2 regions of the Hyphomicrobium album genome follow, and region 1 is predicted to be linked to the other one. Evidence: riboswitches for the same ligand, from Rfam matches in the RefSeq annotation. Region 1 holds a riboswitch; the other holds the start of a gene.

Region 1 (6,033 bases):
ATGTACCTGTCGATGGGCAACATCACAGCCAACCCGCACGTCGGCTTCCTGTTCATCGATTTCGAGCGTCCGTGCCGCCTGCGGGTGCAGGGCCTGGCCGAGGTCTCCGATGCCCCCGAGCAGCTCGCCACCTACAAGGAGGCGGAGCTCGTCGTGCGCGTGAAGGTGACCGAGTTGTGGATGAACTGCCCGCGCTACATCCACCGCTACGAGCGGCTCAAGACCTCGCGCTACGTGCCGCAAGTCGACGCCGAGACGCCGGTCTGTGAGTGGAAGCGGATCGACGGCATCCAGGACGTGCTGCGCCCCAAGGAGCTGGAGCAGGTGGCGGCCTCCGGCGGCACCATCGCTATCGAGGAATGGATGGGCCGCGTCGTCACCGGCGACGAGAAGGCCTGAACACAAATCAGCAACGCCGCCGGAGCGGTCTCCGGCGGCGTGCCCGCCTCTTTGCGAGGCGGCTCCTTGCGCGTTATTCGCGATAATTCCTGGCCCGTTAGCTGAACCTTCAGCCCACAGGCAGAGCATCCGTCGGCGCGACTTTGGACCTCGTGCCGCAGGCGGACAACTGCTGCTTCCGCGCAGCTCACGCGTTCGATATGCACCGGGCGCCGGGCTCGCAGGGTGAAGGATAGACTAACGGAATGATCCGTTTCCGCCGGCTTTTCGAGCTCGTTTCCGATGTCGACCGCCGCCGCTTCGCCGAAGCCAGCGACCTGTTTCGCACGGCGTTCCCGCACGAGGCCGATGCCATCGACCGCATCGCCCACATGCTGCTCAACCGGCGGACGATCGGCTTCGACCCGATCCTGCTGTTGTCGACCGACGCCCGCGACCGCATCACCGGCCTGGCCTTCGTCTACTACTTCTCCGACATCCACTACGGCTACCTGCAGTACATCGCCTCGGACCCGCGCAAGCCGGCGCGCGGCATCGGCATCGCGCTCTACGAGGCGCTGCGCGAGTTGCTGGCGGCGCGTGGAGCGCGCGGGCTGTTCCTCGACGTGCCGCCGGTCGAGCCCGAGAAGCTGAAGGACCGCACGCGCGTTGCGGTCAACCGCAGGCGCATGCGCTTCTACGCCCGCTACGACGCGAAAAAGGTCGCCGGCACGCTGTGGGACGTCGAAGCCAACCCGCGTAACGACGGCTTCCTAACGACGCTTCTCTACGATCCGCTCGGCCGCAAGTCGCAACTGCCCCAGCGCGACGCGCGCGTCGTCGTACGCAACATCCTCGTCGATCAGTACGCGTTCGAGCACGACGACCCTTTCGTCATGCGCATCGTCCGCTCGTTCACCGACAATCCGGTGAAGCTGGAAGCGCTCGGTCCCCAGCCGGAGCGCGCCGCGCCCACCAAGGCGAAGTACCTGCTGCCGATCAAGATGGTCGTCTCCGAGCGCCACATGATCCACCACCTGCGCGAGAAGGGCTACGTGGAGCGCCCGGTGCGCGTCACCTCCATCCTCAAGGGCCTCGAAGGGCTGCCGATCGAGCGCGTGCCGACGCGCAACTTCAGCGAGGACCATCTCACCGCCGTGCATACGCCGGCGCTGGTCGGCTACCTGAAGGCGATGGGCCAGCGGCTCGACCCGAAGGCGATCATCTACCCGGAAGTGTTCCCGATCCGTCGCCCCGACCGCGTGCCACGCGCGCTGGAGGACCGCGCCGGCTATTTCTGCGCCGACACGTTCACGCCGCTGACGCAGAACTCGTTCACCGCCGCCAAGGACGCGGCGAACGTCGCGCTCACCGCCGCCACGCTGGTCGCCAACGGCGAGCGCTTTGCCTACGCGCTCTGCCGGCCGCCCGGGCACCACGCCGAGCGGCGCATCTACGGCGGCTTCTGCTTCCTCAACAATTCGGCGATCGCCGCGAACTATCTCTCGCGCCAAGGCAAGGTGGCGCTGCTCGACATCGACTACCATCACGGCAACGGCGGCCAGGACATCTTCTATGCCCGTGACGACGTGCTCACAGTGTCGATCCACGGCCACCCGAGCCACGCCTATCCCAACTTCTCCGGCTACAGCGACGAGCGCGGCGAAGGGGCCGGGCTCGGCTTCAATCACAACTTCCCCACCGAGCCGCCCGTCGACGACGAGCGCTACCTGGCGCTGCTGGAACGAGCGCTCGGCGTGGTTCGAACCTTCAAGCCGCGATTCTTCGTGCTGTCGATCGGCTTCGACATCATGCGCGGCGATCCGACCGGCTCGTTCGCCGTCACCAATCAGGGCATGCACCGCATCGGCAAGCGCATTGGCCGCTTCGGGCTGCCGACGCTCATCGTGCAGGAGGGCGGCTACTCGCTCGGCAACCTGCGCTCAGGCTCGCACGCCTTCTTCCGCGGCATCGTCGAGGCCTGGCACGTTTGAGCCGATCAGGCCGGCGGGGCAGTCTCGGGGGCGAGCGGCGCCGGCGGCTTGCCGCCCGCGCCGTGCAGGAAGGTCATGGTCACATAGGCGCCGATCCACGAGCCGGCGGCCGCGAACACCACGTATGCCCAGTTGTTGGTGTAGCTGATCACCGCGAACGAGGAGAGCGTGTACCAGAGGCTGCTCCAATTAGCGGCGGCGACGCGCTTGCGGGCGATGACCGAGTTGGTGAACATGACGTAGACCGCGTCGGTCAGCGCCGTCGCCACGACGACGCCCAGCGCCAGCCACGGATCGATCTCGAAAATGCTTTGCATGGTGCGCCCTCGGCAACGGCGCACGGAAAGCGCCGCCGGCAGCCTAGCGGCGCACCTTTAACGAACGGCAACTTGTGGATTACTTGAAGTGCTTGGAAAGCTTCAAGCCCTGCGCCTGGTAGTGCGAGGCGAGGTCGCGGCCGTAGATCAGCTCCGGCGTCGCGGTGAGCTTCTCGTAGACGAGGCGGCCGATGATCTGCCCGTCCTCCAGGATGAATGGCACCTTGTGCGAGCGCACCTCGAGCACGGCGCGTGAGCCGGCACCGCCGGCCTCGGCATGCCCGAAGCCCGGATCGAAGAAGCCCGCGTAATGCACGCGGAACTCGCCGACCAGAGGATTGAAGGGCACCATCTCGGCCGCCTGGTCGGGCGGCACCTGCACGGATTCCTTCGAGGCGAGAATGTAGAACTGATCCGGATCGAGGATCAGCCGCTTCTTGCCGCGCACATAGATCGGCTCCCAGTAGTCGAGCGTCGAGCAGGCGCCGACCGCATCGACATCGACGAGGCCCGTGTGGCGCTTGCCGCGGTAGCCGACGAGACCGTCCTTGTCGCCCGCGAGATCGACCGACAGGGGAATATCCTGCACCGGCCGCGCCTCGCTGCTGCCGGCGCGGAAGCGGATTTGCGACAGGCGCGAGCCCTTGCGTACGACGACGGAGAAGGTCTGCGGGCAAATCTCGGCGAACAGCGGCCCCTTGTAGCCCGCCGGGATCGTGTCGAAGGCGGAGACGCCGTCGGCGATGACGCGTGTGAAAACGTCGAGGCGTCCCGTTGAGCTCTTCGGGTTCGTCGCCGCGCACAGGTCGTCAGGCAGCGCCAGGCTCTCCAGAAGTGGCGCGACGTAGACGCAGCCGGTCTCGAGCACGGCGCCCTGCGACAGGCTGATGGCGTGCAGCTGCAGATCGTCGAGCTTTGTCGAAACGCGCTCGCCCCGACCCGGCAGGAAGCTCGCCCGCACCCGGTAGGCGATGTTGCCCAGACGCAGGTCGAGGCTCGCGGGCTGCAGCTGGTTGGGCAGCAGCGGCTCGGCGAGCTTCACCTCCTCGCTGACGATGAGGGCACGGATCGCCTGCGACGGCAGGATGCCCTCGGCGGGCGCCATCGGTGCAGACCTCGGAGCTTTAAGCTCGGGCTTAGCCATCTTCGTTAAACCCCTACCGCCAAGCACTGCTTTGTCGCTTAGAGCAAGCAGGCCTTGACGCCAAGCTTCAAGCGGGAGTAATCCCCGCTTCTACCTCGTGGTCATTTGGCCGGCCGGCTTGCAGCCACGTAAAACAACTCGCTAAAAGGGCCGTGCGCACCCGGAGCTTGAGCGCGGCCACCTTTTTTGGGCGCCGCATCGGCTGGCCGGGTTTTTTGTTGGGCGGGAGCCCTGGAGGAAGTGCGCATGGCAAGCAAGAAGAACGGGCCGGCAGACCCGCAACAGTGGGCACGCGAGACGCAGCTCGTGCACGGCGGAACGCTGCGCTCGCAGTTCGGCGAGACCTCGGAAGCCATGTTCCTGACGCAGGGCTTCGTCTACGACAGCCCCGAGCAGGCCGAGGCGCGCTTCAAGAACGAGGACCCGGGCTTCCAGTACAGCCGCTTCGGCAATCCGACGGTCGCCATGTTCGAGGAGCGCGTGCGCCTGCTCGAGGGCGCCGAGGATGCCCGCGCCACCGCCAGCGGCATGGCGGCCGTGAACGGCGCGGTCATGTCGTACCTCAAGGCCGGCGACCATATCGTCTCGGGGCGCGCCCTGTTCGGCGCCTGCCGCTATATCGTCGAGACGCTCAGCCAGCGCTACGGCATCGGCTGCACACTGGTGGACGGGCGCGACCTCGACGCCTGGAAGAAGGCCGTGCGGCCGAATACCAAGATGTTCTTCTTCGAGACGCCCTCGAACCCGACGCTGGAGCTGGTCGACATAGCGGCCGTCTCCAAGATTGCGCATGACGCCGGCGCCCTCGTCGTCGTCGACAACGTGTTCGCCACGCCGCTATTCCAGCGGCCGCTGCAGCACGGGGCCGACATCGTCGTCTATTCCGCCACCAAACACATCGACGGCCAGGGCCGCTGTCTCGGCGGCGCGGTGCTCGGCTCGAAGGATTACGTGACCAACCACCTGCAGGAGTTCCTGCGCCAGACCGGCCCCACCATGAGCCCGTTCAACGCCTGGGTCATGCTCAAGGGCCTGGAGACGATGCCGGTTCGGGTCAAGGCGCAGACGGCAACGGCGGCAAGGCTCGCCGATCACCTGGCGGCCCAGAAGGGCGTCACGCGCGTCTTCTATTGCGGTCGTGCCGACCACCCGCAGGCGGGCATCGCCAAGAAGCAGATGACCGGCGGCGGGCAGATGATCGCCTTCGAGGTCGAGGGCGGCAAGGCGGCGGCGTTCAAGCTGCAGAACGCGCTCAACCTGATCAAGCTTTCCAACAACCTGGGCGACGCCAAATCGCTCATTACCCATCCGGCCACGACGACGCACTACCGGATCGGGCCGGAGGCGCGTGCCGAGTTGGGCATCGGCGACGGTCTGCTGCGCCTGTCCGTGGGCCTCGAAGCCTTCGAGGATCTCGCGGCCGACCTCGACGCCGGACTCGCCGCAGTGCGCCGTTAATCACGACGCGCAGCGCATTGACCCGGCGCGCCGGGCGCTTAGAATCCGCGCCGTTGCGCCGCTTTTGCCCGGCGCGAGGAGATTTGCCGCAAATGTACGAAGCTGTGACCCGCGGCATCCGCATCCGCGTGACCCCGCAATATCTGGAGGATCAGTCGTCCCCGGACGAGAGCGAGTTCTTTTGGGCCTATACCATCGACATCGCCAACGAAGGCGACGAGACGGTGCAGCTCCGCTCGCGCGTGTGGCTGATCACCGACGGCGCAGGGCAAACGCAAGAGGTGCGTGGCCCGGGCGTGGTCGGCGAGACGCCGGTTATTCAGCCGGGCGCCTCGTTCAGCTACACGTCGGGGTGTCCGCTGCGCACGCCGTCCGGCATCATGGTCGGCAGCTATCAGATGACCGACGAAAAGGGAGAGCTGTTCGACGTCGCCATTCCGGCGTTCTCTCTCGACAGCCCCTTCGCCGTGCGCAGCGTCAACTAGCGAGCCACCAATGAGCGGACCGAGCTACTCGGCGACGGAGCTGCTGGCGCGACTCGTCGGTTTCGACACCACCAGCCATAAGTCGAACCTGCCGCTCATCCGCTTCGTGGAGGACTACCTCTTACAGCACGGCGTGGTGAGCCAAATCGTGCCCTCCGCCGATGGCCGCAAGGCCGGTCTCTACGCTACCGTCGGCCCCGCGCATGCGGGCGGCGTCGCGCTCTCGGGCCATACGGACGTCGTGCCCGTGGACGGCC
Region 2 (6,033 bases), on a different contig from region 1:
CTCGCCGGTCAGCAGCGTTACCGGTACGAGCGCCTCGCGATAGACGCTTCCGACTTGCTCGCGCTCGCGTAGGTAGCGCAGCGTTTGCCGCGCATTGCTGGCCGAGACCCGGAAAGCGATCCCCTCGCACATGCCGCCGCGGTCAAGCCCCAGCACCAGTCCGGGACGGCGATCCGACCCGCGATGAAAACGGGAATAGATGCAGAAGCTGCGTCGCCAGCCGACGAGCCGGGCATGCACCACCTCCTCGGCTTCGAACCCCGGTCGCCACATCAGCGAGCCGTAAGCGAAGATCCAGAGATCATGCGCGTCCGCCATCGCTATTTGCTTTTTCCGCTTTCCTCGTCGGTCGGGCCGGGACTTGCCCCATGCGCGCGGCCGAAGTCGGGCGCCGGCGTATCCTGGCCGGCGGCGATAATCCCGCGGCGGATGGCGCGTGCGTCGGCGAAGCGGCGGAATAGCGTGTCGCCGTCGTCCGCCTCGATGGCGCGCTTCAGCTCGGCGAGGTCGTCGGAGAAGCGGCGCAGCATCTCCATGACCGCTTCCTTGTTGTTCAGGAAGACGTCGCGCCACATCGTCGGGTCCGACGCGGCGATGCGCGTGAAGTCGCGGAAGCCGCCGGCGGAGAACTTGATGACCTCCTTATCGGTCACGCGCTCCAGGTGCTCGGCGGTGTTGACGATGTTGAAGGCGATGAGGTGCGGGAGGTGGCTCGTGATCCCGAGCACCATGTCGTGGTGCTGCGGGCTCATGATTTCGACCTTGGAGCCCAAAGCCGTCCAATAGTCCTTCAGCTTCTCGACCGCGGCCGCATCTGTCTGTGGCTCCGGCGTGAGAATAGTCCAACGCCCGTCGAACAGCTCGGCGAAGCCCGCCTCGGGACCCGACTGCTCGGTGCCGGCGATCGGATGGCCGGGCACGAAGTGCACGCCCTTCGGCACGTGGGGAGCCATGTCGCGCACCACCGCCGCCTTCACCGAGCCGACGTCGGTGAGGATCGCCCCCGCCTTGAGGTGGGGAGCAATCTCGGCGGCGAGCGGCCCGCAAGCGCCGACCGGCACGCTGAGGATGACCAGGTCGGCGCCCTGCACCGCCTCAGCCGCACTGGCATAGCCCTTGCCGATGAGGCCAAGCTTCAATGCGGTATCGAGCGTCGACTTGGTGCGGGCGCTGCCCACGATCTCCTTGGCGAGACCCTTGCGGCGGGTGGCGTGGCTGATCGACGAGCCGATCAGGCCGATCCCGATCAGCGCGACGCGCTCGAACATTGGTTGCGTCATGCCGGCCGCCCCCCGACAAAGTCCGCGAGCGCCGCGACCACCGCGCGGTTATCAGCCTCGGTGCCGATGGTCACCCGAAGGCAATCGGGCAGACCGTAGGAGGCGACCTTACGCACGATGATGGCGCGCGACTTCAAGAACTTGTCGGCGGTGTCAGCGGTGCGCGCCCCGTCCTTGGCGAAGTGCACAAGGATAAAGTTGGCGACGCTCGGCGTGACCGTCAGGCCGAGCTTCTCCAGCTCCGCGCTGAGCCACGGCATCCAGCGTTCGTTATGCGCGGCAGAGGCGTCCTCGTGCGCCTTGTCGGCGATCGACGCGGCCCCCGCCGCTATCGCCGGGATCGACACGTTGAACGGCCCGCGGATGCGGTTCAGGACGTCGGCCACCGCCTCCGGGCAGTAGGCCCAGCCGAGACGAAGGCCCGCCAGCCCGTGGATCTTCGAGAACGTGCGCGTCATCACCGTGTTCTGGGTGGTGGCGACCAGCTCTATCCCAGCCTCGTAGTCGTTGCGCTTCACGTACTCGGCATAGGCGGCATCGAGCACCAGCAGCACGTTCTCGGGGAGCTGCGTCCGCAGGCTGCGCACCTCGTCGAACGAGATGTATGTGCCGGTCGGGTTGTTGGGGTTGGCAAGAAACACGACCTTGGTGCGCGGCGTGACACGGCTCACGATCGCGCCGATGTCGGTGCGCAAATTGGTCTCCGGCGCAACGACGGGGGTCGCGCCGTTCGCCAGCACGATGATCTTGTACAGCAGGAAGCCGTGCTCGGTGAAAATCGCCTCGTCGCCCTCGCCCAGGTAGGCGTGCGCGAGCATGGTGAGCAGCTCGTCGGAGCCGGCCCCGCATACGATGCGCGCCGGATTGAGCCCGTAGCGCGCCGCGATCGCATCGCGCAGCGCCGTGGCGTTGCCGTCGGGATAGCGTTCCAGGGTACCGGCGGTCTCGCGGAAGGCGGCAAGCGCCTTCGGGCTCGGCCCGAGCGGCGTCTCGTTGGACGACAGCTTGATCGGCTTCACGCCCGCCGGAAGCCTACTCTCGCCGGGGACATACGGATCGATATCGAGAATGCCCGGCTTGGGCTGGGGAATGGCGATAGCCATGAGGGCGTCGTCCGGATTGTTAAGGCCTGGGTTTCCAGGCGCGGCAAGTGATACAGACGCCGGCAATGGAACGCAAAGGCTTGGAAGCGATCACAGCTTCCGCCAAAGCCGGTAACCGGGGCGTGTGCGAGCGGCCACTTGACGGCGCCACGCCGGTACCGATATTCCCTTCGACACTTCGTGGTGATTTGGCCGGCCGGCTTGCAACCACGTTAAATAAGTCGCTAAAAAGGGCCGCGCGCACCCGGTTAATGGATGAGCGGCCTCAGGGCCTGCAATCCGGCCGGGTTTTTTGTTGCCCTCGCATTGTGCGCGGGCAGGGAGCGCGCATCAGCGATGCCAGTGCATCCGACCTTGGCGGACGTCGAAACTGACGGTGGGCAGAACCTGCGGCTTGCCGAGGCGAACAGCCCATCGAGCAAGGTGCTTCGCCTGCCCGAGAGCGAGCCGCTGCGGCTCGCCTGCGACCAACTTTTGGCGCCGATCTCCATCGCCTACGAGACATACGGACAGCTCAACGCCGACAAGTCGAACGCGATCCTCATCTGCCACGCGCTCACCGGCGACCAGTACGTCGCATCCCAGCATCCAGTGACCAAGAAGCCCGGCTGGTGGTCGACGCTGGTCGGTCCCGGCAAGCCGGTCGACACCGACCGCTTCTTCGTCATCTCCCCGAATATTCTCGGCGGCTGCATGGGCTCGACGGGTCCGGCCTCCATCGACCCGAAAACCGGCAAGCCGTACGGCCTCAACTTTCCGGTCATCACCATCGGCGACATGGTCAACGCGCAGGCGCGCTTGATCGATCATCTCGGCATCGACCAGCTGTTCACCGTCATCGGCGGCTCGATGGGCGGCATGCAGGTGCTGGAGTGGGCGGCGAGCCATCCCGAGCGCGTGTTCTCGGCGGTACCGATTGCCACCGCCGCGTGGCATTCGTCTCAGAACATCGCTTTCCACGAGGTGGGGCGCCAGGCCGTGATGGCCGACCCCGAGTGGTGCGGCGGCGACTATCATTCCTTCGGCAAGGTGCCGCGCAACGGGTTGTCGGTCGCGCGCATGGCCGCGCACATTACCTACCTGTCGGAAGACGCGCTGCATCGGAAGTTCGGCCGTTCGCTGCAGGAGCGCTCGAAGGTCACGTTCTCGTTCAATGCAGATTTCCAGGTGGAGAGCTATCTGCGCCACCAGGGCTCGACATTCGTCGACCGCTTCGACGCCAACAGCTATCTCTACATCACGCGCGCGATGGACTACTTCGACCTCGCCGCCGAACGCGGCGACGTGCTGGCGAACGCATTTCGCGGGACCAAGGCGCGCTTCTGCGTCGTTTCGTTCACGAGCGACTGGCTCTATCCGACACGCGAGAGCCGCGAGATCGTGCACGCGCTCAACGCAGTGGCGGCCAACGTCTCCTTCGTCGAGATCGATTCGAACAACGGCCACGACGCGTTTCTGCTGGAGGAGCCGGAGTTCTTCGCCACCATCCGCGGTTTCTTGACGGCAGCCGGCACCCGGCGCGGGTTGAAGGTATAGCGCCACATGCAGAAGATACCTCAAGGCCCGGGCTCGCCCCGCGTCGACCACCTGCTCATCGCCGAAATGGTCGAGCCGGGGTCGCGCGTGCTGGACGTGGGCTGCGGTGACGGTGCGCTCCTGCACCTGCTCGCGGAAACAAAGTCCACTGACGGGCGCGGCGTCGAGCTGTCGCGCGAGCGGGTGAACGCCTGCGTGACGCGGGGGCTGTCGGTCGTTCAGGGCGACGCGGACCGCGATCTCGCCAATTACCCCGACCAGGCGTTCGACTACGCGATCCTCAGCCTGACCATCCAGGCGACGCACTACCCCAAGACGGTGCTGGAGAACCTGCTCCGTATCGGCCGGCGGGCCATCGTCTCATTCCCCAATTTCGGGCATTGGCGCATCCGGGCGGAATTGCTGTTCACTGGCCGTATGCCGCAAACCCGCAACCTGCCCGAGCCTTGGTACGCCAGCCCCGACGCCCACTTGTGCACGATCAAGGACTTTGCCGAGCTGGTTGCCTCGGTGGATGCGGAGGTCGAGGACGCCGTGGCCTTCAACACCTCCGGGCAGCGGCTCTCCATGCGGCGGTCGATATGGATGCAAAACCTGCTGGGCGAGAAGGCCGTGTTTCTGCTCCGCAAGCGCTACACCGGCTGAACGCTTGTGGCCGGCGACGCTGCGCGGTTTCGCCATACCCTCAATGTTTCCGGCGCTTTCTTGACACCCCCAGGGGCCGTCACTATGGTGCGCCGCGTTGATAAATCCTGCCGTTTTCGTAAGCCTCGTAATGCTCAGCTGGGCTAGCTCAAACCATGCCGTCCGCAGGGAAAAACGACCCCCCGGAACGCGGCGAGATCAGCCCCGAAGAGCGTGAGGCCTTCCGACAGCGATCAGACGCGATCGGGAAACGGCTCGGCGAGGTGAAAGCCCGTCGCGAGCCGGTAGACCGCTCGGCGGAGAATCGGGCCCGCGGCGAAGCCTTCGCCAAGGCGTTCCGGCTCGTGGCCGAGCTCTTGGTCGGCGTCGGTGTAGGTGGGTTCATCGGGTGGGCGCTCGATCGCCAACTCGGTACGGGGCCGTGGCTCCTGGTCTTGTTCTTCATCCTCGGCTTTGCCGCGGGAATGTCGAATGTGATCCGGTCGGCGCGGATTGAACAAAACAAGCAGCAAGCACGACAGCTTGCATCGCCGTCCGTAACGGACGACGACGAGGACGATAGGTAGGGGAAAAGCCTTGGCTGCTGGTCATGGTCCCATGGAGCAGTTCCAGATCAAGCGGATCATTCCGCTTGAGCTGTTCGGATGGGATGTCTCTTTCACCAATTCGTCCCTGTTCATGGTGATCGCCATGGCGATCATCCCGCTCTTCTATCTTGTCGCCATGAACCGCCGCGCGCTGGTTCCTGGGCGGCTGCAGTCCACCGCCGAGCTCAGCTACGAGTATGTCGCCAACATGGTTCGCGACATCGTCGGCGAAGGGGGGATGAAGTACTTCCCCTGGATCTTCACGATCTTCATGTTCATCCTCGTGCTGAACCTGCTGGGCCTCTTGCCCTACTCGTTCACGGTCACGAGCCACATCATCGTCACCTTCGCGCTCGCCGCCATGGTCTGGCTGATGGTCACCGTGATCGGCTTCGTCAACCACGGCCCCGGCTTCCTCAAGCTGTTCGTGCCGTCGGGCGTGCCGTGGTGGCTCTTGCCGATCATCGTCGTGATCGAGCTGATCTCGTATCTCATCCGCCCGATTAGCCACTCGGTGCGTCTGTTCGCCAACATGATGGCCGGACACGCCATGCTGAAAGTCTTCGCCGGATTCGTCATCGGCCTCGGGCTGCTCGGCGGCTGGGCGCCCCTGGTATTCCTCGTGGGCTTCACCGGACTCGAGCTGGTGGTGGCCTTCCTGCAGGCCTTCATCTTCACCGTGCTCACCTGCATCTACCTCAACGACGCGGTGAACATGCACCACTGAATCAATGAATGCCGCCACGCGAGCAAAGCTCCGTGCCGGTCTTCATCGTGACACGACTAGAACCAAAACCCGGTATGGAGACGACGACTATGGATCCTCAGGCAGCAAAGTTCATCGGCGCTGGCCTCGCTTGCTTCGCCCTCATCGGCGCCGGC

What was found. Region 1 has a riboswitch for S-adenosylmethionine ahead of GIW81_RS12575 (O-succinylhomoserine sulfhydrylase). Riboswitches for the same ligand answer to the same signal wherever they lie in the genome.
Region 2: linked by a shared signal. The riboswitch ahead of metX (homoserine O-acetyltransferase MetX) and the one ahead of GIW81_RS12575 (O-succinylhomoserine sulfhydrylase) in region 1 are both predicted to bind S-adenosylmethionine.

Annotation. Positions count from the first base shown of each region.
Region 1 covers NZ_WMBQ01000002.1:89,160-95,192, reverse strand. The annotation lists gene GIW81_RS12595 (pyridoxamine 5'-phosphate oxidase family protein) at 1-399, shown strand, start outside; gene GIW81_RS12590 (histone deacetylase family protein) at 645-2,372, shown strand; gene GIW81_RS12585 (hypothetical protein) at 2,378-2,689, opposite strand; gene GIW81_RS12580 (2'-deoxycytidine 5'-triphosphate deaminase) at 2,769-3,794, opposite strand; SAM riboswitch at 3,921-3,999, shown strand; gene GIW81_RS12575 (O-succinylhomoserine sulfhydrylase) at 4,080-5,291, shown strand; gene apaG (Co2+/Mg2+ efflux protein ApaG) at 5,384-5,776, shown strand; gene argE (acetylornithine deacetylase) at 5,787-6,033, shown strand, end outside.
Region 2 covers NZ_WMBQ01000001.1:1,856,260-1,862,292, forward strand. The annotation lists gene GIW81_RS08890 (gamma-glutamylcyclotransferase) at 1-318, opposite strand, end outside; gene GIW81_RS08895 (prephenate/arogenate dehydrogenase family protein) at 321-1,280, opposite strand; gene hisC (histidinol-phosphate transaminase) at 1,277-2,383, opposite strand; SAM riboswitch at 2,554-2,632, shown strand; gene metX (homoserine O-acetyltransferase MetX) at 2,720-3,919, shown strand; gene metW (methionine biosynthesis protein MetW) at 3,926-4,564, shown strand; gene GIW81_RS08915 (AtpZ/AtpI family protein) at 4,720-5,130, shown strand; gene GIW81_RS08920 (F0F1 ATP synthase subunit A) at 5,162-5,878, shown strand; gene GIW81_RS08925 (F0F1 ATP synthase subunit C) at 5,968-6,033, shown strand, end outside.